Linked DNA regions of Paraneptunicella aestuarii. The protein of the gene in region 2 interacts with the protein of the main gene of each other region in a pairwise test. Links are inferred from orthologs where the notes say so. Each region holds a gene or a part of one and is shown on either strand. Other genes may lie near its edges. The genes, in order: KIH87_RS03300 and topA.

Region 1 (15,539 bases), 1.2 Mb from region 2 along the record:
TTTGGGATGATAGTGCTTTTGATGGTAGCACTACAGCAACGATACATGCTGTGAATTGAATGATAGAAACGCGATTTAGCCATAAAAAAATAAAACCCCAACAAAACTGACAGCTTCACTATAGCTTTGTTGGGGGCAATCCGCTATTCATGACAGGTATAGCGCTCACCTGCCATGTATAAAGTTTTATTTGGCGACTTCTTCCAGAACGCTACCTGTCGCTCTATCCGGATAACCGATATTCATCACTGCTGACAGCGTAACCGCGATATCTTCTGGCGACGTTAAGCGTGTTATACGTTGAGGTTTCAAATTCCAACCTGCAAAGTACATAGGTACATGAGTATCGTAGAGATACGGTGAACCATGTGTTGCTGCTGAATAGTTGGCAACCATGGTTGAGGTGTTTTGCACGATAGTAATGTCACCTGAGCGTGAATCCACAAAGTTATTGATGACTTTGCTGATGACAGGATCCTGACTGGCTTTAATGGCGCTGATTTCTGTTCTTGTTAACGCTTTAGCCACGCCGGGAACTTTCATCAGCTCAGCAGAAAATGCTTTTCTAATAGTTTCCACATCAAGTTTAGCCGCTTTGATAACTTCATGGTTGAGATAAACATTCGGCAATTCGATAGCCCTGACAAGAGAGGATTCTGTTTTGTATTGCTCTTTTAATTGCGCATCAATTTTTTGAACCGCATCTGGAATTGCACCGCGGAAGCCTGCAAAACCAATAGACTTTTTGTATTCAGGAATGGCATCTACGCCGTGGTCAGCAGAAATCACTAAAAGCACGTTATCCAGGCCGATACGCTTATCTAAATAATAGAAAAACTCAGCCAGTAATGAATCTAATTTAATCAGGTTGTCTTCGGCTTCAAGACTGTTTGGGCCAAAGGTATGCCCAATATAGTCATTCACTGAAAAACTAATAGAAAGATAATCTGTGACATTGTCTTCACCTAGCTGGTGGAGCTCAATCAGTTTCTTGGCGAACTCCATTGTCATCTCGTCGCCAAATGGCGTGAAAGACAACATATTGTAGTAATCTTTGCTTGTTAACTTTGCGATTGAATGAGGGAAGCCTTTTTGAAATCCTCTAGGCGGGATCTGGAATATACGGTTTTTTGTACCGTTGTGGTATTGCCCTTCGTCTTTTGACAGTTTCCATTCTTTGCCCAGATAAGAGTCTTTCAAACCGGATTCATTGAATTCGGTGACCCACTCTGGCAATTCCTTATAGTAATAATCGCTTGTGACAAAGTTACCTGTAGATTTGTTATACCAGAATGACTTACCAAAACGCCCACCAGTTAACACCGCGCCACGATCTTTGATAGACACTGAGTAAATCTTCGCTTTACCGTTGGTGCCAAGATGAAGTTGATCAGAAAAAGTAGAAGCCATTAAGTTGACGGGTGAAGCGGATTTGCCTTCGTCACCTAACAATGTGGAGTTGGCATCGGCGACGCAGTACATATGTTGGTTATTAGATACATCGTACCAATCGTTAGCAATAATACCGTGTTGTGAAGGAACCGCCCCTGTCGCTAACGTAGCGTGACCAACCGCTGTTAAGGTAGAAGCATGGCGGTAATGAGTGTTGTCGTAAGTAACACCTTGTTCCAAAAAGCGGTTAAAGCCTTTGCGATTACGTTGGTTAACAAAGTGATCTTGATAGCGGTGCAATAGATCACCACGCAATTGGTCAACAGTCAGTTGGACGATGAGTTTCGGCTGCTCGGCATAAACGAGTTGAGAACTCAAAATAAGAGAAAGGGTGGCTAATAATTTTTTCATCTGTCGGTCATTAATGCAAAAAGTGGCACAAGGTTAGCGTAAATGCTGTTGCTTCGTCACGGATTTTAGTCAATTACTCAAGTGATTAAGCGTATCACTGGCAATAACTGAATTGAATAAGCGGGTAATAAGATTACTTTATCAGTAGTTCATAAACGCTATATGACAATGGTGTGGAAGAATAAAAGTAATGTATTCAGAATATCAGGAAGTGGCGTTTCTATTTAAACGGATGGTTTTTAATACTGATGGTGGCGGAATATTGATAGCGGCAGAGTGAATTAATATTTGTTTTGAGGGAGATAAGCAAGGCTGCCTTTGCTATGAAAAACAGCCTTCAGAAATTAAAAATTACACAACGCCTAGTTCTTTCAAACGCTCTTTCAGGTAGCTGTCGGCAGTGTATCTTTCAGACAACTTAACATCTGGACGAGGATGCAAGAACAGAGGAAGTGAAATTCTGGATCTGGATTGATCTTGTCCTTCCGGGTTAATTACCTGATGCGTAGTGGAAGGGAAGTAGTGACCAGAGGCTTCTTGCAACATATCACCAATGTTGACGATCAGGTTACCAAAGTCACAAGGTACGTCGATCCAGTTGCCGTCTTTACCTTTTACCTGTAATCCCGGCTCATTTGCTGCTGGTAATACGGTCAGCAGGTTAATATCTTCATGAGCCGCGGCACGAATGGCGTCGGGTTCTTCGTTACCTTGAAGTGGTGGATAATGTAGCACGCGCAACAGGGTTTGCTGACTGTCTTCAATCATGCTGGAAAGCGGCATGGAATAGTTCTTGGAAATCTCATCAGGGCTGTACTTTTCTACCCAGCCCAGTAGTTCTTTTGCCAGAGAAAGTGCTTCACTGTAATAAGTGGAGATCTCTTCTTTTAACTGCTCAGGGCACTTACCCCAAGGATAGTAGTGATAGTATTCCTTGATATCTTTTACTTTGAAGCCTTTTGCAACTTCAGAGACATTAGGCGGAAAGTAACCGTCCTGAGTATCTTTGTTGTACTCAAAATCCCATTTCTGTTCGCTATCGAAAAACTCTTGCCAATGCTTATAGATATTGGAAACTAACTCTTGTCTGATAGGATGATTTTTAAGTACACCGAATCCGGTTTCTTTGAGTGACTCGACAAACAGCTGTTGGGCATTCTCTGCTTGATAGTCAACGGCAACAAGTTTCATGTTAAACCTCTTGTCAAAAAATAGAAAAATGAAATGGTAGCAGCATTTTGAGCTACCATTTTGATCTCGGTCAGATTTATTTACTAACTCTACTACAGCCTGAAGAAAATGGCTTTATCACAGACTGATAAAAAAGCCTGCTAAAGCAGCGCTCATCAGGTTAGCAAAACTGGCCGCTATTACTGCGCGTAAGCCTAATTTGGCAATATCGCTTCTGCGATTGGGGGCCATTGCGCCAATCCCGCCCATCAATATTGCAATTGAGGAGAAGTTGGCAAATCCACATAATGCGAAAGTAACGATGGCTTGGCTGACACCACTCATACTGTCCTTATGACCAACAAAATCAAGGTATGCGACAAACTCGTTCACAACCAGTTTCTGACCAATAAAACTTCCGGCTAAATTGGCTTCTGCCCATGGAACACCCAGCAACCAGGCTAAAGGCTGAAACAAATAACCTAATATGAGTTGGAAAGTCAGATCTTCATGACCGAACAGGGAACCAATGCCGCCGATTAGGCCATTCAGTAGGGCGATAAGCGCAATAAATGCCATCAGCATTGCGCCCACATTGGCCGCGATTTTCATGCCGGAAGCTGCGCCTTCTGCTGCCGCTTCGAATACGTTGGCACTGGCTTCTACTTCACTGCTATCCAGTTCATCAACATCGTTTTTGGCTCTTTCAGTTTCTGGCAAAACAATTTTGGCCATCAACAATCCACCTGGAGCTGCCATAAATGAAGCGGCAACCAGATATTTGATATCAACCCCCAAGCCTGCATAACCCGCCATTACGGAACCCGCAATAGACGCCATACCGCCAACCATTAGGGCGAACAATTCTGAACGAGTCATTGACGAAATGAAGGGTTTAACTACCAGTGGGGCTTCGGTTTGGCCAACAAAAATATTGGCTGCGGCATTCATGGATTCAGGGCGGCTTGTTTGCAGGATTCGTTGTAAGAAACCGCCAATGCCGCGAATAATCCACGACATAATGCCAATGTGATAAAGCACACTGATCAATGACGAAAAGAAAATGATGACTGGCAGGACTTTAAAGGCAAAGATGAAACCTAATGAGGTGCCACCCAATTGCCCGAACATGAAGTCGATACCTTCCTGACTGTAGGTAATGACTTTTTGTACCCCTTGAGCTACGACCAGTAGAAACTGTTTTCCTGGGGGAAAGTACAATACCAGTAACCCCACAGCAGCTTGAATGAAAAGAGCACCAAAAACAGTGCGCCAGTTGATCGCTTTTCGATTGAACGATAATGCGTAGGCAGCAATAAGTAGAGCTACTACGCCGAGTAAGCTGACCATAATTGTCCCTTGTTAATTCAGTATTTGTTTAATATGTGATTTGATGACATCAAGTGCGATTCGGTTTTTACCACCTTGTGTTACTACAACATCTGCGATGAATCGACTTGGCTCGATGAACCTGTGATACATAGGTTTCACAGTTTCCTGGTATTGGACAATAACTGAATCAAGGTCGCGATTACGTTCTTGAATATCGCGTTTTATTCTTCTCAACAGGCAAATATCCAGCGGCGTATCAATAAATACCTTCACATCGAAAACAGGTAATAATTCACTGACAGCCAAGAGCAAAATGCCTTCCACGATAATTACGGGAGCGGGATCAATCTTGATTGTTTCATCCAGGCGAGTGTGTTTTGCATGAGAGTATTGAGGGTATTCAATACTGTTCCCCTTTTTCAGTTGCAGCAGATGTTCAACTAAAAGAGAATGTTCAAATGCATTCGGGTGATCGTAATTAGTACGAATTCTTTCTTCCATTGTCATGTGTGATTGATCGCGATAGTAGTGATCTTCACATAGAACAATGATATCTGCCCCTGATTGGGAGATTTCTTCTTTAATTGTCTTTGTAAATAACGACTTACCGGAGCCCGAACCTCCAGCAATGGCGATAATTCGCGTTTCAAACATTCGTACAACACAGTTATAATTTTTATTGCGACAAAGACTACCAGCGAACGCAAAAAAAGCCAGTAACACTTATCGTAGATACGAAGAAAATGACATTTTTGTTAATTTTTTTGAAATCGATCAAGTAAATTATCTTACCTAAGTAATTTCATCGGATTATTTGTCTCGACGAAAGATTATTTTCCTAACAGCTCATAATCATTTTCATGTAGTCCACTAAGTGCAAAATTGTTCAGTTTTGAGCGAGAGCCTTCGCCTTGTGCTTTCTTTGGAAAGAACTTGCCTTTAATCTCGTTTTCATTTGCTAGCACTTCGTCTAATGCATTCCTGATTTCACTCAACATTTTGTCTATATTGGCTGAGAAATCGGGGCGTTTACGTTTTGTATGTCCAAGATCCATCAAGCGCATGAAGTATTTGTCTGACAAGGCCAAAAACTCATCGGGAAGTTCTTTGTTGTGATAGAGGGCGGGATCCTTGTCAGTGGAACAGTATTCCAACATGGCCAGATAAAAACAGAAAGGCTTGTTTGCCATGGGTACTTTTAAATCTGGCGTAGTGTTTAAATACAATGTTCGACTTGTCAGATCTAAAATCAGCTTAACAGGGATGTCTTCTTCATCTTCCAAAGGTTGATTGGAGGCAAATGATTTGGGGAACAGGTGCGGAATTGCCAAATAGGTCAGTATCAAGCTAATGGCAAAAGGGAGCCAATACAGACCGTAATTTATATCATCGCGACTCACTGCAAATTGCACAGAGATGGTTTCCCGTGGAAAGAGCAGTTTTTTGGATATTTGGATATCCTGTTCAAACTCCAGCGATAACTCAGTGTCTTGAATGGCTTTAACTCGAATAGGAAATTCACTGTTTTGTAGATAATCATTCAGAGAGTTCATATATCGAGCGACTTTGGCGCTATTAGTAGCCTGATTAAATCGATTATCTGCCAATTTTAGCTCTGGTATATCCAGTGCTATACGATTTAGTGTGGCATCAACTAATTGCTTCACAGAAATCTGCCTAAAGCTTTCGGCAGTGTTGTAATAAACCAGATGCAGTATGCTCCACAGTAAAAAGAATGCTACCGCGATTCTAAACCAGGTTTTGGTTTTGCTTCCCATTTTGCTCACTGTGACATCTCTTGGCATGGGTTAACGATAGTAATGTTGTGATAGTAACGGGGATGTTCTGTTTTTTCTGCTAACTCAGCTAGAACTGCCTGTACTTCACAACGCAGGTCAGTGTTTTTTTCCAACATTTTGAGATACCACTTACTTCCGCTAATTTTCTCTTTCAATGAAGTTGTGTAATTTCTGGAAAAATCGAGATCATCTTCTTCTTGCCAAAAAGTAGAAATTAAATCTACCTTTCCACTTACCAATAAATTCCTAAGTTCTTGATGAGATTTAGCGTAGACAATCTCCACTTGCTGTGGCGATAAATCAAGATCTTTTAATAGTCGCATGGGGGCTATGTAGCCAGAACGGCTGGTTGGATAATCAATTAAACCAATGCGCTTGCCCAGCATATATTCCTTATTTAACAAGGGCTTTTCTCTGACCGACATTAAGTAAGCATCGTAGTCTGCATAGGACGCAACCATATCGTAGCTATAGGTTGTGTCGGTACCAAATGCTTGAATAAAATTTTCCTTAATGAGCATAATATCGACAACACCTTTACCAATTAATTGCAAAATATCTCGCTCTTCTGTCTGCCAATATGCGACAATCTCGCCAAATTGTTTACTCACTAATTTGTTTTTACAGAGTGAGTGCATAATTTGCTTCGCCATATAAGGGTTTGGAGCAAACAGAACTAAAGAGTGTGGATTATTCTGGTTTGATGTTTGGCAAGTATCCTCAAACTGGAGAATGCGTGGCAATGAGGTATCGACCATTTTTACCTGGCTATGTGCAACATACCAAACGAGGTAAGTCGCAGTGATAAAACATAGGTACCAGTAGGGTTTTGGCAATCTTATTAGCAACACATTGATAGCCGGTTTGAGTTTATGATTGGGGTATTTTCACCAATTAACCTTACTCATTGCAATAAGTAAAATTACTGGATTGATGTAAGTTACTGAAAAATAGAGAATATTGATAATATATTATGAATCTTGTTAAATACTACCAATTTTCTCTCTATGAACGAGAATGCGCACTCTAATTAGCCATTTCTGGTTGAAGAATAACCAGATTTGCCAGGGACATGCAATGAGAAAATTAATTCACTGCATTGACTGATAACGCAAGAGGGAACTTGGTAAAGAATTTTTAGAGTCGGGGGGCTCTGAGGGATAATATTGCAAGTTCATGTTTTTGCAACAATCTCTTTTTATCCTCTCGCTCAAAGCGATTTTAAGAAATCATTTACACTCAATAACATTAGGAAAACACAATGAAACAGTCCAATCTCAGCCGCATTGCTCTCGCAGTTGCGTTGTCTGTTGGCGTGGGAAGCACTGCGATTGCACAGGAAACTTCTTCCAGCATTCGTGGTAGCGTAGTTGGCCCTCAAGGCGCCCCTGCTTCTTATACTTCAGTGACAATTACTCACGTACCTTCTGGTAGTGTGAAAAGAGTTGAGACCAACGCATCAGGTCAGTTCAGCGCAAAAGGTTTGCGTGTTGGTGGTCCATACAGCGTATTGGTTGATTCTGAGCAATTCGAAGATACTTTGGTTAACGACGTTTACTTAACGTTGGGCGAACCATACGTATTGAACCTGGCTTTGGAAGCTGAACAACAAATCGAAAGCATCGTTGTGACTGGTTCTCAAGTGAGCAGCATCGCTTTTGGCGAAAAAGGTCCTTCTGCTAACTTCAGCCTGGAAGACATTGAGCGTGCTCCTGCTATTAACCGTGATATTAAAGACCTGGTTCGTATCGATCCTCGTGTTTATGTTGATGAAACCTATGATGATGCTATCCAGTGTGCTGGTGCAAGCCCTCGTTTCAACAGCTTGACGCTTGACGGCGTGCGCATGAACGATAACTTTGGTTTGAACAGCAATGGTTATCCTACTGAGCGTATTCCTTTCTCTTATGACTCTATTGACCAGGTTGCTGTTGAATTAGCTCCTTTTGATGTTCAATACGGTGGTTTCACTGCGTGTAACATCAACGCGGTAACCAAGTCTGGTACAAATGAAATTCACGGTGGTGTTTTCTACGATTACACCAGTGATTCTATGCGTGGTACTGATATCGAAGGGACTAACATTTATGAATCTACAGACCGTGATGAACCTAATTTCTCTGAAAAACGTTATGGTTTCCACGTTGGCTTGCCTATTCTGGAAGATAAATTGTTCCTATTCACTTCTTACGAGAAGCTGGAAGGTGCTGAAATCTTCGAATACCCAGGAAGAAGCCGTGTAACTAGCGAAGAAATTGCTCGTATTACACAAATTTCTAAAGAAATTTACGGCTATGACCCAGGTGGTTTCGCTTCTTCCATGCCGGTTGAAGATGAAAAGATTCTGGTTAAATTAGACTGGAACATCAACGATGATCACCGTGCATCTTTAGTATACAACTATAATGACGGTTTCAAACTGGCTCAATCTGACACTTTCTCCTCAGCGTTGACTTACGATGGTCACTTCTATGAGCGTGGTGCAGAATTAAAGTCTTTGGTAGCGTCGGTATACTCAAGTTGGACAGACAGTTTCTCAACTGAGTTACGTATTGCTAAATCTGAGTTGGATAATCGCCAAATTTCTTTGGATGCTGACACTGGTTTTTCTGAAGTTCAAATCCGTACTTCAGGCGGTGCTACAGTATTCCTTGGTCCAGATGACTCTCGTCAATCTAACGATTTGAACTGGGATAACTTCACATTCAAATTGGCGGGTACTTACTATACTGGCGACCACACCATTACTGGTGGTATCGAATATGAAGACTTGAGCGTATTTAACCTGTTCATGCAGCACACAGTGGGCGAGTATCGTTTTAACAGCATCGATGCTTTTGAAGCGGGCACGCCTTCTCGCATTTACTACAACAACTCTGCGGGTACTAATAACCCGGATGATGTTGCAGCTAATTTCTCTTTCCAGCAAAACACTCTGTACATTCAGGACGAGTGGGCTGTTAATGAAGACTTAACTGTTTTGTTTGGTTTGCGTTACGACAGATACACATCTGACGATAAGCCTCGTCATAACCAGACTTTTGAAAACAAATACGGTTTCACGAACGACTCCAACCTTGATGGGATCGACTTGTTGCAACCTCGCTTTGGTTTTAACTACGTAGTATCTGATTCAATTGAAGTTCGCGGTGGTATTGGCTTGTATTCAGGCGGTAACCCGAACGTTTGGGTGTCTAACTCCTATTCCAATGATGGCGTAGTTCAAACTGCGGTTCGTGAGCGTGTAATCGCTAACTTCACTAACCTGTTTGAAACTGACTTGATTGGTCAGGGTCGTCCTCTTTACGACATTCCTCAAGATATGTTTGATGCAGTTGCTGCGGCAGATCCAAATGGCCCAGGTGGCGGTGGCGTAAACGCTATCGATCCTGACTTTGATCTTCCGTCTGAGTGGAAATACTCTTTGGGTGCAACCTATGTCACTGAAGATGAGTACGTCTTCACTGCGGATATTTTGTATTCAGACAAGCAAGATGCGGCTATCGTAAAAGATATCGGTATTATCCCCGCAACAGATGATGAAGGTACGCCAATCTTTGCTCCAGATGGTCGTCCTATCTACACTGGCACTACATCAGAATACCTGTTGACTAACGTTGACGGTGACAGCGGTGAGTCTGTAACGGTGTCTTTTGCAATGAGCAAAGAGTATGACAATGGTCTTAACCTGTCTGCTTCTTATGCATTCTCAGAAGCCAACGACGTTAACCCAATGACAAGCTCTGTTGCTGGTTCTAACTACGGTAATATCGCAGTTTCTGATCCAAACAACCCTGGCGTGTCTACTTCTGACTATGAAATCAGACATCGTTTTACTTTGAATTTGGGCTACACTCACGAGTTCTTCAGTGGTTATGAAACCAAGTTCTCAGTATTTGGTTCTGCTAACGAAGGTCGTCCATACAGCTACAGCTTCTCTGATGATGGTATCTTTGGTGACAGCAGCTTCTTCAGCAATGGTCGTCAATTGTTGTACATTCCTACAGCGGATGATGCGAATGTTGTTTATGGTGATAACTTTAACGTAACCGCGTTTAATCAGTGGATCCAACAAGAAGCGCTTGAGCAATACCGTGGACAAATCCTGGATCGTAATGCGTTACGTGCAGATTGGTGGATCAAGTTCGACGTAAGAATCGAGCAAGAATTCCCTGGCTTTATGGAAGGTCATAAAGGTTCAGCATTCCTGGTTATCGAAAACTTCGGTAACTTGTTGAATGATGACTGGGGTGTATTGCGTCAAGGTTCATTCGTCAGTGAAGCGGTTGTTGACGCGAGTATCGGAGACGATGGTAAATATCACTACAATGAATTCATCGCACCTTCAGTACAAACCGTGTATGAAGATGCTTCCTTGTGGGAAGTTCGTGTAGGTGTTAACTACAAATTCTAATTTCTCTTAAAAAGAAATTGATATTAAAAACCGGCCTTAGACTCTAAGGTCGGTTTTTTTATGTCTATGGTATTCTTGCAAGATTGTTTTTCAGGGGGCTGAAAGTTTGTGAGGAGTTGGATATGAGAATCTGGTTTTGTCTTATTATTCTGTGGAGTGTGGCAAATTTGGTGCAAGCAAAAACGATCCGGATTGCGACCTTTAACGCAAGCATGGATGGCAGCAACTATGTTGCTCGTGGTGAGCGTCCGAAAGGAAATGAACTAGCCACACGTCTGGTTAGTGGAAAAGAACCTCAGATTCAAAACATTGCCGAGATTATTCAAATAGTCCGCCCGGATATCTTACTGATTAATGAATTCGACTATATTCCTGACGAAACTAAAGGCGTACAGGCTTTTCTTAAGCACTACTTATCAGTTTCGCAGCAAGGAAAAGCACCCATCAACTATCCCTATTATTTTACTGCCCCCGTTAATACTGGCGTTGGAACTGGTTTGGATCTGGATAAGGATGGAACGGCTTCTGATGTTGGAGCGGATGCCTTTGGGTTCGGCTTTTATCCCGGGCAATATGGCATGGTTGTACTGAGCCAGTTTCCAATCAATAAAGAGATGGTCAGGACGTTCCAACATTTCCTATGGAAAGATATGCCTGGCTCTCTGCTGACCGATATTAAAGATGATGAAGGGAAAGAGTGGTACAACAAAGAAGCTCAAGCCATTCTTAGACTGTCATCAAAATCCCATTGGGATATCCCGATCAGCGTTGATGGTAATGAATTGCATGTCTTGGTCAGCCATCCCACACCGCCTGTCTTTGATGGTAAAGAAAACCGTAATGGCAAGCGCAATCATGATGAAGTTCGCTTTTGGAATGACTACCTTGGTGATAAAGAGCAAGGCGGTTATCTGTACGATGATCAAGGTGGAAAGGGAGGCTTTACAGGGGGACGCTTTGTTCTTTTGGGGGATTTGAATTCTAACCCTGATGAAGGGGATTCTTACGGACATGCCATTGCAGACTTGCTTAATCATAAAAAAGTGAATGCGTCATTAAAGCCTGAAAGCCAGGGAGGTGCTAAGCATCAACCAAATAATCCATTTGCGAAACACCATACGGCAGGGTGGGGAATGCGAGCAGACTACGTGTTACCTTCTCAGGAAGGAATAGAAGTGATATCTGGAGGCGTTTTTTGGCCAACGCCAGAAGAACCATTGTATCGCTTGGTTGTGGATCGCAATGCTTCTTCTGATCATCGGCTGGTTTGGTTAGATGTGACTCTACAAACCCAGAAATAGCTCGTTAAACCGTCTCAAACAGGTTTTCTACACGTTGTCGGATATTCTCGATTTGAGAGGTATCTGCAGGGGCGATGAATATAGTATCGTCGCCAGCAATCGTACCCAGTACGCCATCGGAACGTCCCAGTGAGTCAAGCAAGCGAGCTATAAGCTGTGCCGCTCCGGGAGTGGTGCGAATGACGATCATGACGTTATTGTGCATTACGTCTAACACCAGTTGCTTTAAAGGGCTCTTGGCTGTAGGCATGCCTAGTTCTGGAGGCAGGCAATAGACCATGTCACCTTTTGCATTGCGCGCTCTTACTGCCCCGAATTTACTTAGCATACGCGATACTTTCGATTGGCTAATATGCGCAAAGCCCATTTCTTTCAGCGCTTCGACAATTTCGCCCTGAGAGCCATAACATTCATCTTTCAGAATTTCTTTAAAGGCTCTGATTTCATCATCTTGTTTTGTGGACACAGTATTACCTCTCAGTATTCAGGCCAGATATTGTCCATATCAATGATCAAAATGCAATGAATTCGAACTGATAGAGATTGAAATTCAATATTCTATAACTTGTTGGAATGACATAAGGGACAATCACTATAAATGGATGTAACAATTTGTATTTAAAGAATTTATTGGTATTTTCCGAGCCCTGCTATGGTGTTCCAAATGAAACATAATCTGCCATAGTTGTTAAGTTAGTGTAAAAGGACTGTAAAGAATGGCGCAATAAGGTTTTCATTACTACATTGTAAGTTACCCTGAAAGCTTACATGTGTACTTGTACCAAGGTGAAAAGAGCAGTATCTTTACGCCCTCATTTTATATGTGCACCCTTAGGAGAAAGAAATGAAAGTAGCAGTCTTAGGCGCTGCCGGTGGTATCGGTCAGGCTTTGTCTCTGTTGTTGAAAACCAGTTTGCCTGCCGGATCTGAGTTGTCCTTGTACGACGTTGCTCCCGTAGTTCCGGGTGTTGCTGTTGATTTGAGCCACATCCCTACCGACGTAAAAGTTAAAGGTTTCGGTAAAGATGACTTGGCTGCTGCATTAACAGGTTGCGATATCGTTTTGATTCCTGCGGGTGTTCCTCGTAAACCGGGTATGGATCGTTCAGATCTGTTCAATATCAATGCGGGTATCGTTAAAGCATTGATCGAAGGTGTTGCTGACAACTGTCCTAATGCGTGTATCGGTATTATCACTAACCCGGTAAACACAACAGTAGCGATTGCTGCAGAAACCTTGAAAGCAAAAGGTGTTTACGACAAGAACAAATTGTTCGGCGTGACGACACTAGACGTTATTCGTGCAGAAACGTTTGTTGCTGAATTGAAAGGCAAAAACCCGGCAGATGTTCATGTTCCTGTTATCGGTGGTCACTCAGGTACAACTATTCTGCCTCTGTTGTCTCAAGTTGAAGGCGTAGAATTCTCTGATGAAGAAGTGGCAAGCCTGACTCACCGTATTCAAAACGCAGGTACTGAAGTTGTTGAAGCGAAAGCTGGCGGCGGCTCTGCAACCTTGTCTATGGGTCAAGCAGCAGCTCGTTTCTGCTTGTCTTTGGTTAAAGCGATGCAAGGTGGCGACGTAGTTGAATACACTTACGTTGAAACTAACAGCGACGACGCAGAGTTCTTTGCTCACCCAGTGCGTTTGGGCAAAAACGGCGTTGAAGAAATTCTGCCTTACGGCGAACTAAGCGCATTCGAGCAGAAAGCAAAAGACGATATGCTTGACGGTTTGCGTGGCGACATCAAAATTGGTGTTGAGTTCGTAAACGGCTAATCACGCTGATTAAAGTGAATATGCTGAAAAGGGTTTCGAGAGAAGCCCTTTTTTGTGTCTGGATAAAAGCACTCAATCCGGCAAAATACATTCAACTGTACCTGAGCTGCGATTGGTTAATAATTGCTGAAACTCATTAGCTTGTCGGCTGTCGAGCGACACGCTAATTTCAATATGATCTGTATATTGTCGATCTAAAATATCTGCTGAAAACTCCTGACACAGATGTTCAACCAACGAAACGTGATCATAATCGCACCTAATGAGCATTTCCTGTTGTGGGATTTTCTCTGTGGTTTGCAGCAGTTCAAGTGCCTGTTTGACCCCGCCACCATAGGCTTTAACTAATCCGCCAGTGCCCAGTTTTACACCGCCAAAATAGCGAGTAACCACAGCACTGATTTCGCCAATACCACTACCGGATAGCTGTGCCAGCATCGGACGCCCCGCTGTACCCGAAGGTTCACCATCATCGCTGCAACCCCAAAAGGTGGAGTCATTCGGTTTTGCAGCAACGTAAGCCCAGCAATTGTGTCGGGCGTCTTTATGTTTTTCTTTCATCTCTTCAATGAATTGCTTTGCAGCATCCACGCCCGGAGTATGCGCCAGATAAGTGATAAAGCGACTCTTCTTGATTTCTTCTTCAAAAATCAGTGATTCGGCGGGTATGAGGTACGGGGAATCTGACATGGAAAAGAAAATGAACCTTCACGAAAATATGCCTGCATTATACAAACTTGTGCCAGCAAACAACAATTACCCTTGACCATGAAATAATAGATTGACAAAAAGCCCTCGCCGCTATAAATTTTGCGCCCACTTGCCCAGGTGGTGAAATTGGTAGACACGCTAGCTTCAGGTGCTAGTGGCCTCACGGCCGTGGCGGTTCAAGTCCGCCCCTGGGCACCATTCTGTTCCCCTTTCCCTTACATTCCCGCTAATATTGGCGAAACGATAAATATTTCCAAACAATAGGTACATGATGAGCAATAATCAGTCAGATCCTCTACATGGAATAACCCTTAAGATGATGTTAACTGAGCTGCAAGCCGAACTTGGTTGGCAAGGACTGGCAGATAGAATCAATATCAATTGTTTTAGTAATAATCCCAGCCTTAAATCCAGTTTAACCTTTCTGCGTAAAACGCCTTGGGCGAGACAAAAAGTGGAACAACTGTATGTCAAAACCAAGGGATTAAGCGTTAAAAACACCCCGACAGCCAATATCGATACTCATTCAGACTCAAGCGAGAATAAGCCAGTTATGGAAAATCCTTGGCAACATTGGGCTCTACCCAATAAGCGGGGATCTACCCAATAAGGCTTTACCCAATAACCGCACAATAGAATCTGACCGTTAATGATAATGAGTCAGAAAACGCCTTTCTCCGAATCTCATTCTCTCCCTTAAACATCTATTCCCTCTTTGTAATGTGATGGAAAAACCACCGCGATAAGTGAACTGTTTCACCCTCAGTTTGTGCTTTGTTGTCCGTAAATTTGCCCCATTATTTCGATGGTTAGGTAAGTGTATGGTGCAGATATCCGAGCTGGAACGTATTCAGGTTGAGCTTGAACGAAGAGGGCGTCACTTGGGGGCTTTCAGATACGACAATAGAACGGATGTTGCATTAAAAGGAAATCGGGCGAACGATACCAGTTTTGGCGTTGTTTTGATCGGCAAGTATGTGGGTGAGTTTACCGATGTTTTAAACGAGGTTTCGACTAAACGTAAAGGGTATCGAGTCCCTGCGGTTTTAGGGCTTATCGAAGAAGTTGAGCTTCCCATTGTTGCTATGGTGACCTTGTCATCCATTATGGGTTTTCTTACAACCTCAATTTCCTCAACCAGAATGGCTAACCATATTGCTGATAACCTGTTTCATGAGGTGCAAAAAGCGAAATTGGGCAAGGCGGCAAAAAATCATTATGGTCATTTG
Region 2 (15,747 bases):
GCTACTTCAGGAACTGATGGCACGGCTCGCGCTATTCTGACTTCTCAAAACAATCCTGAAAACAGAACATTTACCGTTTCTGCCGAAGTCGGTAGTTTGCGTCAGGAAGTCGATATTGATGTGGTAGGGACGGAAGTGAGAATTAATGGCCCGGCCTCCGTTATTCTTAATGACACTGCGGAAATTACTATCGTTGTTGCAGATTCAGATGGTAACGGTATTCCTAATAAACAAGTGCAACTGTCATCGGCTAATGGAAATGGCTTAAGTAACACTAATCCCCGCACTGACGAAACAGGGCAAATCACGGTCAATTACACTGCGCTAAATTCCGGTGTTGATGTGATTACAGCCTCTTCTCTTGGTGCTGTGGGCAGTACAAATATTAGTGTACAGCAAGATCAGTTCAGTTTTTCAACAGTCCCATCAGACGATATTGAATTAAATACTAATGCCAGCTTAAAAGTAACCTGGTTACGGGAAGGCGTTCCGTTTACAAATGGCACGGTTACATTCAGCACCACTCGTGGAACGTTAAATACGACAACAGGCACGACAGACGCGAACGGACAGGTTTCTGTGTCTATCAATTCAACCAATGCGGGTAAAGCGACTGTCTTGGCGCAAGGCGTTGATAACGTTGGTGAGATTGTGAATGCGAGAGCGGATATTGAATTTATTGCTACGCAGGTCGACAACATTCTTATTGAAGCCAGCCCAAGTTCTATTGGCCCCGATGGGCAAAAGAGCACGATTACGGCTGTGTTACGTGATCCATTGGGTAACCTGGTGAAAGGCAAAACCATTAATTTCACAGCTGATGATGTCAGTGGTGGAAGTATTTCTCCGGCAACGGTTGTAACGGATAGTAATGGTTTGGCTACCACGGTATACACATCTAACACGGTAACGAGTGAAGACGCGATTATTATTACTGCGACGGAACCTGATTCGAATATTCAGGCTAGTACAAGTCTGACAGTTGGGGATCGAGCGTTATTCATTTCTTTAGGAACGGGTAACAAAATTGAATCTCCGGATGAAGCCAGTTACCTGAAAAAATTCACTGTGTTTGTTACGGATGCTAATTCAAACCCTGTTGACGGTGCTAATTTAACTATCAGTGGCACTCCTGTGAAATATAGTGATTTATTGTCTCCTAATGCTCAGCCCGGGGATCCTAATTATGGAGTGATACGCCCTGCTTTTTATAAAGGGTATTGGGCACCGTTTCCTAGCGCAGATGCATTCGAGTATTGGGTGCCTGTTAAGACCATCGGTTGTGCGAATGAAGATGTGGATGATGACGCAATATTGGATCCCAATGAAGATACCAATGGTGATGGTAACATCTCACCAGGAAATATTATTGCGATTGATGGTAATGTAACCACGGATGATAATGGGCAGGCTATATTAAATCTTCGTTATCCAAAAACTTTCGCAGCTTGGGTGACTGTTAAAATAACAGCCAAGACGTTAGTTGCGGGTTCTGAGTCAAGAGTTAGCCAGTTTTATACCTTATCTGCAAGTGCGGAAGATGTGTCTATTGAAAGCACTACACCTAATACGAATCCGTATGGTGATGGCAGATATTTCGTTGAAGATCCGAATAACCCTGGAACGTTTATTGATGATGGTTCAGCGCTAACCTGTACTAACTCACTGTAAGCGTAGGGCGATATAATTCGCTATGCAGTAAAAAGGGCTTCAATGAAGCCCTTTTTACGTTTTGCATTCTATATATTGGACGCTCTATAAATTGCAAGCGCTAAGAACTGCCCGGATAACCAGCTGTTACACTCTCTGGAATGGGTAAACAGAGCCCAATTTAAGGATTTGAGTTAGTTCATCCAGGGAACTTCTGGATTCAGCCAGCAATGCCGGATCGCGCAGGTCATCCAGGCTTAGCTCGTCACGGTAGTGCTTGTTTACCCAGTGAGTCAGTTTACTGTACAGCGCGTCGTTCATCAGAGTATTAGGATTAACCGCTTGTAGCTCTTGCTCCGTTAAGGCTACTCGAAGTCTCAAGCACGCTGGGCCTCCGCCATTTTTCATGCTTTGCTTTACATCAAAATAGTGAACCTGTTTGATTGGCGTACCCATTTCCACCAGCTCATTTAGATAGCTTGATACTGCTGTGCTTTCCTGACATTCCGTAGGTGCTATGATCGCCATCTCGCCGTTAGGCAGGGTGATGATTTGGGTATTAAACAAATAGGTTTTTACCGCTTCCTGCACGGAAACTGCATCGGTGCTGACCTTAATGAAATGTAATGGCGAATCGCCAAATTTCTGTTGAATTTCGTCCAGTGCAGAAACGGTGTCAGCGAAGGCTTGCTCATGATAGAACAGGACGTTTTGATTACCGACGGAAATAACATCGTTGTGGAATACGCCCTGATCAATCACATTTGGGTTTTGCTGAATATACACAACATTGTCATCACTTAAACCATGTAAACGTGCAATAGCCTGGCACGCTTCATAAGTTTGACGGGCAGGGTATTTGGTTGGCGCTGGCTTTGATGCATCAAAGGCATAACGTCCGAAGACAAATAATTCGACGCCTTCCTGACCATAGTCTTTACAAAGACGAGTGTGGTTTGCCGCGCCTTCATCACCAAAGTGTTCGTTATCGGGTAAATGCTTGTGATGGACAAAGTATTTACTGTCGTGAAATGTACCTTGCAGAATGCGCCCTGTGACTTCAGGCTCCAAAGAGCGATGGAATTTGTTTGTCAGGTTGGCTGGCGTGAAATGCACGCGTCCATCGGCGGTGTCAGCACTGGGTGATACAGTCGCAGCATTGGCTGTCCACATGCTGGATGCGGAGCAACAAGCTAAATGCACTTCAGGGGCTTTCTGAGCGGCTTTCTCCAGAACCTCGGCGTCTGACCCGGAAAAGCCTAGACGACGCAGTGTGTAAATATCAGGGCGCTCCTGTGGTGCTAATACACCTTGCTTCATGCCCATATCCGACAGCGCTTTCATTTTTGCCAGTCCTTGTAAGGCTGCCTGTTTTGGATGGCTGTTGGCACTGGCATTACTAAAAGAGGCAACATTACCAAAGGATAAACCTGCGTAATTGTGAGTCGGGCCGACAAGGCCGTCAAAATTCACTTCAAAATTCTTCATTGATTACCTCCTTCTGTGTTTTACGTTGCACTGCAAACACATGCTATTTATGTAATTGGGCGGGAGAATATACGATTTTCTATCAGGCTTCCATTTCCTCCACCCCTTATTTTTACGGCTTATAGCCCTTTTCCTACATAACTATTAAGAAGAACTTGTTTTCTATCCACTTTGAAGATATATCTTAAAAAAAGAATGAAAGTTATAGCCACCGTAAATTTCCGGCTCGAATCTCCCCAACCCTAGTGAATATAAGGTTTAGCAAAAGAATATGGCAAAGTCTCTGGTTATTGTGGAGTCGCCAGCCAAGGCGAAAACAATAAATAAATATTTGGGCAAGGATTTTATTGTGAAATCCAGTGTTGGACACGTAAGAGACCTTCCTAAGAAAGCATTGGGTAAAGTTCCGCCTAAAAAAACAGCAAAAGAATTGAAGGCGTTTTCTGAACAGGATAAAGAAAAGTATTTACGCCAACATGAGTATGCGAAATTAGTTGATCGTATGGGTGTTGATCCCGAAAACGATTGGGACGCGCACTATGAAATCATGGAAGGTAAGGAAAAAGTCGTCAATGAGCTGAAAAAGCTAGCTAAAAGTGCCGAAAATATCTATCTCGCAACGGACTTGGATAGGGAAGGAGAGGCTATTGCATGGCATTTAAAATCCCTTATTGGCGATAAAGATACCAAGTTCCATCGTGTGGTGTTTAACGAAATTACCAAGAATGCAATAAAGGAAGCGTTCGAGCATCCGGGTGAGTTAAATTCTGAGCGTGTCAATGCGCAACAGGCTCGCCGTTTTCTGGATAGAGTCGTGGGCTTTATGCTTTCTCCTTTATTATGGAAAAAGGTGGCTCGTGGCCTTTCCGCCGGGCGTGTACAGTCTGTTGCTGTACGTTTGGTTGTTGAACGTGAGCGTGAAATTAAAGCCTTTGTTCCCGAAGAATTCTGGGATGTGCATGCGGATGTGAACAGTCCAGCTCAGCAATCTTTCAGAATGCTGGTAAGCAAGCATAAAGGCGAGACATTCAAACCTCGTAATGAACAGGAAACGCAATCAGCTCTGGCAATACTTAAAGATGCTGAATATGAAGTTGTTTCTCGCGAATCCAAACCGACACAAAGTCGTCCATCGGCACCATTCATCACATCGACATTACAGCAGGCTGCAAGCTCTCGATTAGGTTTCGGCGTTAAGAAAACCATGATGATGGCTCAGCGCTTATATGAAGCTGGGCATATCACCTATATGCGTACAGACTCTACCAATCTTAGTGCTGAAGCAGTGGCAAGCTGTCGCGATTATATTGAAGAGCAATTTGGCAGCCAGTATTTACCTGAAAAAGCGAATGTGTATGGTAGCAAAGAAGGGGCTCAGGAAGCTCACGAAGCTATCAGACCTTCTAATGTCCAGGTGCAATCAGCTAGCCTTGGCGATATGGAGAGAGATGCTCAACGTTTGTATGAGCTGATTTGGCGTCAATTCGTCGCTTGCCAGATGACACCAGCCAAATATGATGCAACCACTATTTTAGTGAAAGCCGATGACTTTGAGTTGGCCGCAAAAGGTCGAGTCATGAAGTTCGACGGTTGGACTCGTGTCCAAGAACAAATTAAGCGCAAAGGTGAAGACGATACGACTTTACCTGCCGTGAAAGAAGGTGATGTGCTGAATCTTTTGCATCTTGATCCCAAGCAGCACTTTACCAAGCCTCCAGCAAGGTTCAGTGAAGCAGCCTTGGTTAAGGAATTGGAGAAGCGGGGCATTGGTCGTCCTTCTACTTACGCCAGCATCATTTCCACCATTCAGGATCGTGGCTATGTCCGCCTTGAAAATAAGCGTTTTTACGCTGAGAAAATGGGTGAGATCGTCAGTGATCGCCTATTGGAAAACTTCAAGGATTTAATGAGCTACGACTTCACCGCGAACATGGAACAACACCTTGATGAAATCGCGGAAGGCAAGTTGTACTGGAAAGATGTTCTGAACGAATTTTATAAAGGTTTCTCCCAGAAGTTGTTAACAGCCGAAAAAGAGCCAGAAGATGGCGGGATGCATACCAACAAGGCAGTAGGAACAAACATTCCTTGTAATGTGTGTGGACGCCCCATGAACATTCGTACAGCAAGTACAGGGGTTTTCCTTGGCTGTTCAGGCTTTAATCTGCCTCCGGATGAGCGTTGTAGCAATACCATGAACCTCACTCCCGGTGAAGAAGCCATTAATGTGGATGATGACGAGTCAGAAACAGAAATACTGCGTAACAAGAAGCGCTGTCAAAAGTGCGGTACGGCTATGGATAGTTATCTGTTAGACGAAACTCGCAAGCTGCACATTTGTGGTAACAACCCCAGCTGTGATGGTCATTTGGTGGAAAAGGGCAGCTTCAAACTGAAAGGTTACGATGGCCCTCTGATTGAGTGTGATCGTTGCCATTCTGATATGGAGCTGAAAAACGGACGTTTTGGTAAGTACTTTAAATGTACCAATGAAACCTGTGGTAACACGCGTAAGTTGCTGAAAAATGGTGAAGTTGCACCGCCTAAATGCGACCCCGTTGATTTGCCAGAATTACCTTGTACCAAATCGGATGCTCACTTCGTATTGCGTGACGGGGCTTCGGGCGTGTTCCTTGCCGCACATAACTTCCCTAAATCTCGCGAAACCAGAGCGCCTCTGGTCGCTGAATTAAAACGATTTAAGGATAGATTGCCAGACAAGTTGAAATACCTGGCTGATGCGCCTGAGAACGATTCAGAGGGCAATGACAGTATTGTGCGTTTTAGCCGTAAAACGAAGCAGCAATACGTGATGACCGAGAATGAATCCGGTAAGGCAACGGGTTGGGCTGCCTGGTATAAAGGTGGTAAATGGCAGGTAGACGACAAGAAGAAAAAATAGTTCGTTATAAAGCTGAAAGTCTATTTAAAGAAAGCAGCCAGTTGGCTGCTTTCTTGTTTTTGGTTTCTTATATTGAGCCTTTATCAAGCTCTAAATAAGTGCGCATAACCGCAAGTCACCTACAGAAATTGAACGCAGACTCGCGGTAAATCAATCCCTTGAGGCTCCACAGCCGCATCCTTGTGGCTGTGGGTCTGCTCCCCACTTTCTTAGGTGACTGATTATTTGGAACAGTTATTTAGCTTTGATGGGCGGCTTAGCTTTCAATGTGCAGTCACCGCTACCTTCAGCTTCGTTTCAGCCTCTACTGGCTAACGAATTTAGAAGAGGATATTTTGTCGCCAAAGCTTTGATTTTTCAGGTTGGAATAGGTTTGCAACGTACCCGTTCCACTTAACGTTAGTGCGCTACCACCGTAGCTGTCATTTTGATACACCTTCATGGCATAGCCGGATGGAATACACCAGCGAACAGATGAAGCTTTGTCGTTAAAGGACTCCATCGCATCATAGGTATAGTTCACGTAAGGCTTTAAGTTTCTGTCGACATAGTCAATTAACAGGTGTCGGTCGCCGAAAGTATCGTCATCAAATAATTCGACCCAGGCGTCATTAATCGTTGGGCAGCTGGTTCTTTCAGCAGCAAATTCAGCCATTTTGATAGAACCTGATGGCCCATCAAGTCCGTGCTCTGTGGAATACAAAATTAACTCACCTTGCGTATCCACATATAATCCCCCGGCAGCCAGAAGATCACATTGCTGAGCACTCAGTTCTTCGCACCAGACATGTTTCTTACCACGTTTGGTGAGTACCAGTGAATTACCGCTACCATTGGTGATGCGGTATAGGTCTGCCCAATCTTCACCCCAGCCAGGAATGGCGACATTATTGTGCGTACCTGCTACGTAAATACTGCCGTTACAGCCCATCAGGAAAGTAATGGCCTGATAGGTCGTTGGTTGCGAATCTGGCCAGTTGTAATCAATGCTTCCCGAACCGAGGCCATCAACGGAGAAGCGCCAATGATAGTAAGGTGTGAAGCTGGTATTGGGATCTGCCAGAGAGGTGGTGGTTGAAACATAGAATTGAATACCCGTGTCTCTTCCCACACCCAGCAGATACTTGCCATTTTGAAGTCGGATAATAGCGACATTACCCGCGCTGTCATGTGATGAAGCTACGGAGTAGGGGCGAATGACCGGGTTGGCAGGGTTTGATACATCGTAAAACAATACTTCAGTGTTAATACTGGTGTTGGCTGAGTTGGTGCGATTCTCAGCTGGCAGTAATAACGTATCGCCATAGATCTGAATTCCGCCAATATGATCATAGCGATTACCGGTTGCCTGGCTTATCGGTAACACATGCTTGATGACTTTATCTGTGCTGACAGGAGCCGTGTCTTTGAATTTACTGTAGTAAGAAAAGCGGTTAGAGCGATAACGAACACCGTCTGTATTTCTTGATGCCATTTGCGCAATGACAAATCCGCCAGTTGTTCCTGATGTGCTGTGAGATATGGCAACGTATTGATTGTTGCCATTTTGCAACCGAGCCACACCTTGCCAGTGTCCGCCATTATGAGCGTAAACGCCTTTATGCACGCCCATAATGTCAGAACGGTTTCTAATGCGATTAAAGCTGCTTTCAACGTTAACGACACACCTGTCTTGTAGGCTGTTAGCGCTGTATTGAACGTAGCCTGTCATTGCCTCATAAGCGTGACTGGTCGCTGTTACCAGCAAGGATACTGCTGTTAGGTAAAAGATTCGGTAAAAAGCTCGGTAAAACTTCGCAAGATAGTGTTTCATTCTTTCTCCCGCTGAGATCTTGTTAAAAGTGGCTCCATTAATGATTGGAGCGATGAAATGTAGAGGTCATGAGAATTGCATGGGTAATATACTTTACCTCTTGGTTTTGGCAAAAGGAAAGATGTCATGACAAATGAGACAACTAATCTGAGAGGGAACTGACAATGTGAAGAGCGGTTGACGATGTGGAGGGAAAAGTGCTGTGTGGATTACTGGGAGAGTGAGAGATAGTGTGAGAGAGAAGCAGCCACCACCCAATAGAGCGATGGCTGTCATTTAGACGTTTTGATTAAGCTGCTTTAGAGCTGGCTTTTTCTGTCTTTTTCGATTTGTCAGCCAGTAATTCTGCTGGATCAAAATCATCAACATTGATAACGCGAAGTCTTTCTTCTTCGGTTTTACGAAGTAAGTCCGCTTCTTTTTCATTAATCACGCCAAGCTCAAGCCCTTTATCTGCAACCAGATTAAGTTGAGTAAATGGCAGCTTTTCGCCAGCTGCTTTACAAACGCGATCAAAGATAGGCTCTGCGTTCAAAATGTCTTTTAAGGCTGTTTCCAACTGACCAAATGGGTTGTTTTCATGATCAGTCAGATATTGCCCTTCACCTAAACGGTTTCTGGCTTCACAAGGCGTTTGCAGAATATGCGCAATTTTGTGTTCCAGTATATCGCTCGGTTTCTTATGGCGGCGACCAAATGGCATGATCATTACTTTTAACACCATTCCCATTGCTTTGATAGGGAAGTTGTCCAGCAAGTCGACCATTGCGGTTTCTGCACGGTACAAGGAATCTTGCATTGCCCAATGCATCATAGGTGCGTCATCGCTCTTACGGCCTTCATCATCAAAGCGTTTCAGAATGGTCGAGCCAATAAACAGGTAACTTAAAATATCACCCAAACGAGCAGAAATACGTTCTTTACGCTTCAATTCTCCGCCCAGTACAGCCATGCACAGATCAGACAATAACGCCAGGTTACTGCTGAATTTGGTCATAGACTGATAATAACCTTTGGTTTGGTCATTAAATGGTGTGCCAACCAGATGACTACCGCCCCAACCAAACCAGAAGCTTCTGGCAAAGTTGCTGATAGCAAAACCTACGTGACCAAACAACACATTATCGAATTCTTCCAATGCTTGTGATTCATCAGGATTAGCCGAAGCTTGCATTTCTTTCAGTACGTATGGGTGACAACGCAATGCGCCCTGACCATAAATCATCATGTTACGGGTTAGAATGTTGGCACCTTCAACCGTAATCGCGATAGGCGCGCCCTGATAACCTCTGCCCAAATAGTTGTTTGGGCCAAGCATAACGCCTTTACCGCCATGAATATCCATTGCGTTAGTGACCGCCTGACGCATTTTCTCGGTGGTATGGTATTTTGCAATAGCAGAGATAACCGACGGTTTTTCGCCTAAATCAACGCCTTTGGTGGCAAAGCGGGTGATAGCATCCATCATGTAAGCATTACCACCAATGTGCCCCAGCATTTCTTCAATGCCTTCCATTTTCGCGATAGGCAATTTGAATTGGCGACGAATTCTGGCATAAGCACCAGTTGCCAAAGCAATGGTCTTAACGCCACCCGTGGAGTTAGACGGTAAGGTAATGCAGCGACCTACAGACAAGCATTCCACCAGCATTCTCCAACCATGGCCGGCCATTTCAGGTCCGCCAATGATGTAATCCAGAGGAACAAAGATATCTTTGCCGCGCACAGGGCCATTTTGGAATGGCACGTTTAATGGAAAGTGGCGATTGCCAATGTCTAAACCTTCGGTGTCGGAAGGGATCAGCGCACAAGTGATACCAATATCTTTCTTGTCGCCCAGCAAACCGTCAGGGTCAACCATTTTAAAAGCTAAACCAACAACGGTAGCAACAGGTGCAAGCGTAATATAGCGCTTGTTGAAGGTTAGCTTCATACCAATGATTTCTTCACCGTTCCATTGGCCTTTGCACACAACGCCCAAATCCGGGATTGCGCCTGCGTCGGAACCCGCTTCCGGGCTGGTTAGAGCAAAACAGGGAATCGCATCACCTTTTGCAAGTGCTGGTAAATAGTGCTGCTTTTGCGCTTCTGTACCGTAATGTTGTAATAGTTCGCCTGGGCCTAATGAGTTAGGTACACCAACCGTACTGGACAGTACGCTGCTCACCCCTGACAGTTTTTGCAGAACGCGCGACTGGGCATAAGCAGAGAAGTCTAAACCGCCATATTCTTTCTTGATGATCATGGCGAAGAATTTGTTGTCTTTCAGGTATTGCCATACTTCCGGGGGAAGATCCGTGCGGCGGTGAGTTACGTCCCAGTCGTTAACCATGCTACATACGGTTTCTACCGGGCCATCAAGGAAAGCTTGTTCTTCCGGGCTTAAACGCGCTTCCGGAATTGCGTGAAGGTTATTCCAGTTAGGGTTACCACTGAAAATTTCACCATCCCACCAAACTGTACCAGCATCAATCGCATCACGCTCTGTGCTGGACATTTCCGGCATGATCTTACGATATAAATTCAGTGCAGGTTTTGAGAGATATTGTTTACGAATAGAAGGTGAATTGAGAGGAATTGCCAGTGCCAGGAAGACTAACCAACTCACTGTACCGACGATATCAGCGCTGGTTCCAATAAGCATCCACACTGCGACAGCCAAGGTTGCATTGAACAGTTTGATTCTAAAATAGCTGCTCACACCGATAAGCGCGATGAGAACAAATACCCAAGCCAAGATGTACATTATTAACTCCAATTTATTAATGGAAAAGTTGCAATAAGCACTGCTACAACTCATCCGACCATAATCACTATAATGTATCTAAAAAAAGTAAAAATTCAAACAGGCGTTTAACTTTATTTGCTATTAAAAATCCAGATTCATGCTGCAAACAGGATAAGCCTTGATGCATGGGTTCTACAGCGCCGACAGTTGGTATGACTTCTCATCCTTGATTTAACCATAACCTGCGGCTTTATTGCATTTTCCTGTAGTGAGAACAATACTTCTCTGCGAAATCTTACTGAGAAAGTGAATGTGAAACAGAATGTAAGGAGTGATATTCATGAGTGAGGAATCAGTTAAAAAACTGCTAAAAGTCACAATCGACGAATTGTCAGAGCAGAAATCATCCAAGAGTTTGTTTGAACGGTTGCCAGTGATAACGGCACTTATTGCGGCTTTGGGATCCTTTGGTGGTGCAGTTGTTTCGGTGCAGACTGCCGTCGATACCAAGAATAAACAGGATGATATTGCAAAAACGCAGGAGAAAATTGACAAGAAGCAAAAGGAGCTTGATGACAACCAGTTGATATTAAATGAACGGCAAAAACTGATGGATATTCGCCAAATACGCACTGATGAAAATAGCAGAATAGGGAGGCTTTCATATACTCAAGGGCACTATTGTTCCTCAATACCGGCGGATGATGATCAAGCATGGAAAGATTACTTTAGTTGCTATGATAAGCAGGAAGTAAACACGTCGATTGATACTGATAGCAGAAGACTCATTTGTGCCGGGCAATATCTTCCCTGCAATAAGGTGTAGAGCAGACCAATATGAAGGCTTGCCAGGATAAAGCTACGAAAAAGTGGAACTTATGTTCTGAGAAAGTGAGCTTTATACATAGCTCTGAAAGCTGATTATTGGAAAATGCAGGACGTCGGTTGTATTAACTGCTTGATATGAATTAGCCTCATTTTCTCCAATTTTTATCCCTTTGATATAGAACTGCTCTCGCCTTTTGTGATAAAAGGTAACCTAAATAACCATTGTGTGTATTTGTGATGTGTTGTTAATATTAGGAAAAATAAACCACTATTGCGATAGCTGGCGTGTGTGGATTTTGGGCATACAGCGAATTCGCAGTAATACATTGTTATATGTCAAGGAATCAGCATTGGTAGAACATTCAAAGATAGTTAAATTGCTCGCCTATACATGTGGGGTATTATTGATACCAGCATTTTTGGGAGGCGCAGTGGCGATTCCCTACATAATGCTCACCAATGACGTAAAATATGAATTATGGCCATTAGTCTTTTTAACATTTCTCAGTATTGGAATAGCTATTTATTTTATAAGAAACTTTTATTTATTAGTGCGCTTTATCGGCACAATTAATCATAAATTTGAGTTTGATGAAAATGGTATAACGATGCTTCGAGATAGTCAGGCGTTTCATCTAAAATGGGAAGCCTTGAAACGCTCAAAAGAATACAAAGACTGCCAAATTTTCTGCTTGGTAGATGAATCAGGAAAACATTTAATATCAGTTTGGGAGTACGCTAGCAATTACAGCTATTTCCGAGAAATGGCAAAAGAGAAACTTGGCATATAACAAAGCAATAATGAAAGGGACGCAAAAAGCTTGGCTGCGTCACTTCGTTCCTAATTTTAGCCAAGCTTTTATGCGCCCATATTGCGGCGTTACGTGTCCCTACTTTACGGAGAGATTGGATGAATCCTGAAAAATACAACAGAAGTATAAACTTGCTTTGTCCTACATGTGGCTGTTCAGACTTTTCTTATGAAGAAGGGACTGATGAAACAGTACAAATTATGACTTGCGTGTCATGTGAGCGTAAGTTTAATAAAGACGAGCTAATCCGAGAAAATGGCGAAAATATTGAAGAGCATCTTTCAGAGATGAAGAGAGAGGTAGTTAAAGATGTTGCTGACGAACTTCGTAAGTCTTTGAAGAAGGCATTTTCTGGTAGCAAAAATATAAGGTTCAAATGATGCCAATAAATATTGACGCGGGCGATGTGATAGCCGGGTTAGCATTTTTGTTATCTGGCTACGCAACTTGGCAAACGGTTAGCTTTAACAAAAAGCAGAAATCTCTTATCGAAAGCCAAGAAAAATTAAACAACCTTCTTTTGGAAAAAGAAAATGAAGGTGCTGTTAAGGAGAAAAGTGCGGATCTCGGAGCGTCATTTATCAAGTTAGGAAGTAGTAAATGTAGGCTCAAGATTTGGAATAAAGGTTCTGCCACAGCCAGAAATGTCAGAATTGAATTTCCCGAAGGAAACAATGTGGTTATTGATTCGGAAGTCTCTGATAAATTTCCGATGGAAAGCCTTGAAAGACATCAGTCCGTTGAGCTTATTGCAGCTGTCCATAGGCAAACGAAACAAAAGCTCATTGTTCGGCTAATTTGGGAAGATGATGCACAAACTCACAATGAAAAGTTGTCTTACCTCACGATATAAACACGTAACAAGGCGCTCAAGCAAGGACGCAGCAAAGCTGCGCCGCTTAGCCTGGCGTTACATTCATAATTAGGAAAAAATTGACTTTTGATACAGGTGAGGCTGATGCTCAGCTTGGTTTGCAGCACAATAATGGAAATGTGGAGGTTAATAGCGTTCGTTTTCTATCTGACTTTCTTCTCAAATAAAATGTGTAACAAGCGCAAACAGTTCTGCTCTTCGAGCTTCGATTTGGTTTCACTCAGCCCTTGTTGCCAACGCTAGAACTACAGAACAATAAGAATATGAAAGAAATTGAATGGGCAAAACTAGTCGCAGTGAAACTTGATAACGCACTATCAGGATATAGTGTCGAGGCAGGAAAAAAGCTGTTATATGCAAATGAAATTGTAGAGTATGGAGGCAATTCCCCCTCATACAATGAAATGGCTTATGAAACCGATATATTAGTATTTGAGAGCAAGAATGACTCATGGAAACCTAGAGTAGTCATAGAAACAAAGCTTGATAGCGTTACTACCCATGACTCAATCACTTATAGCCAGAAGTCTGCAACTCACAAATATGTTCATCCTTACCTAAGATATGGCATCTTTCTAGGCCATAGGGAACATCATCCTCTTCCTGGTCGACTATTCAGGCATGGTGCTCATTTTGACTTCATGCTGTCATGGAAAAATTACGAGCCAGAAGAGCATGAGTGGAAAACGTTATTAGATATTGTAAAAAAAGAAATTAAAGCATCACATCAATTAGAAGAAATGATTTTTAACAGCAGAAGCAAGCAAAGAGAGAAATATATTGCGTTACATAAACCTCTTGTTACAACGAGTGCCAAAAAGCTCTAAATAAATGTGCATAGCTGCAAGTCACCTATAGAAAGTTATGAGCAGACCCTCCGTCGCAGGGAAGCGACGGTGGAGCCTCCATGGAAGGATTAACGGCGAGTCTGCGATTACTTTCTATGGGTGACTGATCGTTTTATGAGCGGCAAAAACTGATGGATATTCGCCAAATACGCACTGATGAAAATACTCGAATAGGCAGGCTTCAATACACAACCGGATATTTCTGTGCTTCTATTCCTGTCGACGATAAAGTCGCATGGGATGCTTACTATGCCTGTCATAACGATCAAGATAATAAAGTAGATGATTCGATTGCTACTGATAATTTAAGGCTAATCTGCGCTACGCAATACCTTCCTTGTCATAAAAATACGGTAACGGAACAGTTTAAAGCCTGTCAGAACAAGGCTACCAATGAGTGGGCGCTATGCTCTGAAAAGCTAAGCTTGATGAAAAGTGCTGGGAACTGATGATTGGAAAGCGGACGAAGCTTTAGGCATTAACTGCCCGTGTGATTACCATTAATTTACACCCCATAACAAACTATTAAAAAACAGCTCATAAAAACAAAAAGCCAAGCGTCTTTTTCAGCCTGGCTTTTCTTCATTCAACAGCATGTCTAACAATGGCTGTTCTTGTTACTAACGGAAAGTTGGTTGGAATTTAGGCGATTGGCATGCCACCCGCACCAGTTGGAGGTTCCCAATCAATTACACCTTCAACATTATAGGAAAACAGTCCAAGCTGAGCTGAAATATCCACATGAGCGTTAAACTCTGCTGAACCATCATGATTGTATGGAATTTCTCCAGTAAATAAGCAATACATACCGAATTTGTGAGAAATATAGTCGTCCTTCATCTCACTTACTGTCTTGTTCTCTAAATCGGATGGATTTCCAAGCTGCTTACGCACGCGCAATTTTGCCCAGTTTTGGAAGCTGTCTTCAACATTGTCTTCATTGATACCCATCACTTGTTGAGTAGAACACTTTACTTCCGACCAATTATAAGCTCCATCAATAGTCTTACTTTCAGTCTTGTAGGTAACATTAGTGAAATGCTTTTCCTCTTTCCTTTGTATACCCACAAAAATATCTGCCATTTGGATTAGCGGTGTTCTATCCCCTTTGTTCTCATGTAACTCCTGAACATAAATGTCCATTTTATAAGGCTCATTGGTATTCGGTTTAAAGTAGATATAAACAAAGATTTTAGCCTGTAGATCATCATCATAGGATTTGTTTTCATCAGACCATTTATACTTGTACCAAACATCAATGACTTGTGACACACCATTGCTTAGATAACCATCTTTTTCCCAATCCCAAATTGCTAACTGGCAAGTATCATGATTGAAACCATTAAAGCTACCTTGGTTATTAAACTGAATATTAATAAATTGCGAAGGATCCTGATTCTGCTGTGAGGTAAGAGCTGCACCTAACCCACTTGACCCCATCTTACCAACGTTAAAATTCCAATAGCCTTCGGGTAACTGCCCGCCAGCACCGACAATAGTGGCATTATCATCCATCTTGGGGCCACACATATTAAAGGCTACCGTTGCATACACATTCCAATTGTTCATCTTTACTTCGGGGGCAGGTATCCCTAATAGCCCCATCATAACTTCTGACCATTGGATTAGTTCATTTAGTACCGAGGGTTCTCCCGGATTAAAAACATCCATATCTAAAAATGTATAAAAAGCTTCCTTCATCCACCCGTTAAACCCACCACTACTCAATTCAGTAACTTGAGGATTGACCGTTGGTGTTTCTGTTCCTGATTTAATTTCACTCACAATAAATGCCTTATTCAAA

The links.
Region 1: the proteins of topA (region 2) and KIH87_RS03300 interact in binary tests that used the Escherichia coli proteins (3 or more experiments, as listed by UniProt). The link is inferred for Paraneptunicella aestuarii from one-to-one orthologs.

The regions. Positions count from the first base shown.
Region 1 is NZ_CP074570.1:760,830-776,368, forward strand. What follows is about bases 12,481-15,433. They hold KIH87_RS03300 (YigZ family protein), read right to left. Parts: upstream 14,290-15,433; coding sequence 13,672-14,289; downstream 12,481-13,671. Other genes in these bases: mdh (malate dehydrogenase), read left to right, coding at 12,664-13,599; KIH87_RS19520 (VF530 family protein), read left to right, coding at 14,627-14,920; KIH87_RS03315 (DNA-directed RNA polymerase), read left to right, coding at 15,132-15,433. Also shown: KIH87_RS03245 (hypothetical protein), read right to left, coding at 1-83; KIH87_RS03250 (alkaline phosphatase family protein), read right to left, coding at 187-1,803; KIH87_RS03255 (2OG-Fe(II) oxygenase family protein), read right to left, coding at 2,155-2,994; KIH87_RS03260 (NupC/NupG family nucleoside CNT transporter), read right to left, coding at 3,112-4,323; udk (uridine kinase), read right to left, coding at 4,336-4,959; KIH87_RS03270 (hypothetical protein), read right to left, coding at 5,136-6,092; KIH87_RS03275 (type 2 periplasmic-binding domain-containing protein), read right to left, coding at 6,089-6,715; KIH87_RS03280 (TonB-dependent receptor), read left to right, coding at 7,366-10,518; KIH87_RS03285 (endonuclease/exonuclease/phosphatase family protein), read left to right, coding at 10,641-11,819; transcriptional regulator ArgR, read right to left, coding at 11,824-12,285; more of KIH87_RS03315, read left to right, coding at 15,434-15,539.
Region 2 is NZ_CP074570.1:1,986,801-2,002,547, forward strand. The notes cover bases 3,080-6,240. They hold topA (type I DNA topoisomerase), read left to right. Parts: upstream 3,080-3,409; coding sequence 3,410-6,040; downstream 6,041-6,240. Other genes in these bases: astB (N-succinylarginine dihydrolase), read right to left, coding at 3,080-3,138. In the rest of the region: KIH87_RS08270 (Ig-like domain-containing protein), read left to right, coding at 1-1,671; more of astB, read right to left, coding at 1,798-3,079; KIH87_RS08285 (hypothetical protein), read right to left, coding at 6,345-7,853; acyl-CoA dehydrogenase FadE, read right to left, coding at 8,143-10,599; KIH87_RS08295 (hypothetical protein), read left to right, coding at 10,922-11,407; KIH87_RS08300 (hypothetical protein), read left to right, coding at 11,760-12,200; KIH87_RS08305 (ECs_2282 family putative zinc-binding protein), read left to right, coding at 12,320-12,601; KIH87_RS08310 (hypothetical protein), read left to right, coding at 12,598-13,074; KIH87_RS08315 (hypothetical protein), read left to right, coding at 13,359-13,922; KIH87_RS08320 (hypothetical protein), read left to right, coding at 14,075-14,392; KIH87_RS08325 (hypothetical protein), read right to left, coding at 14,586-15,746. UniProt on the Escherichia coli protein: Releases the supercoiling and torsional tension of DNA, which is introduced during the DNA replication and transcription, by transiently cleaving and rejoining one strand of the DNA duplex.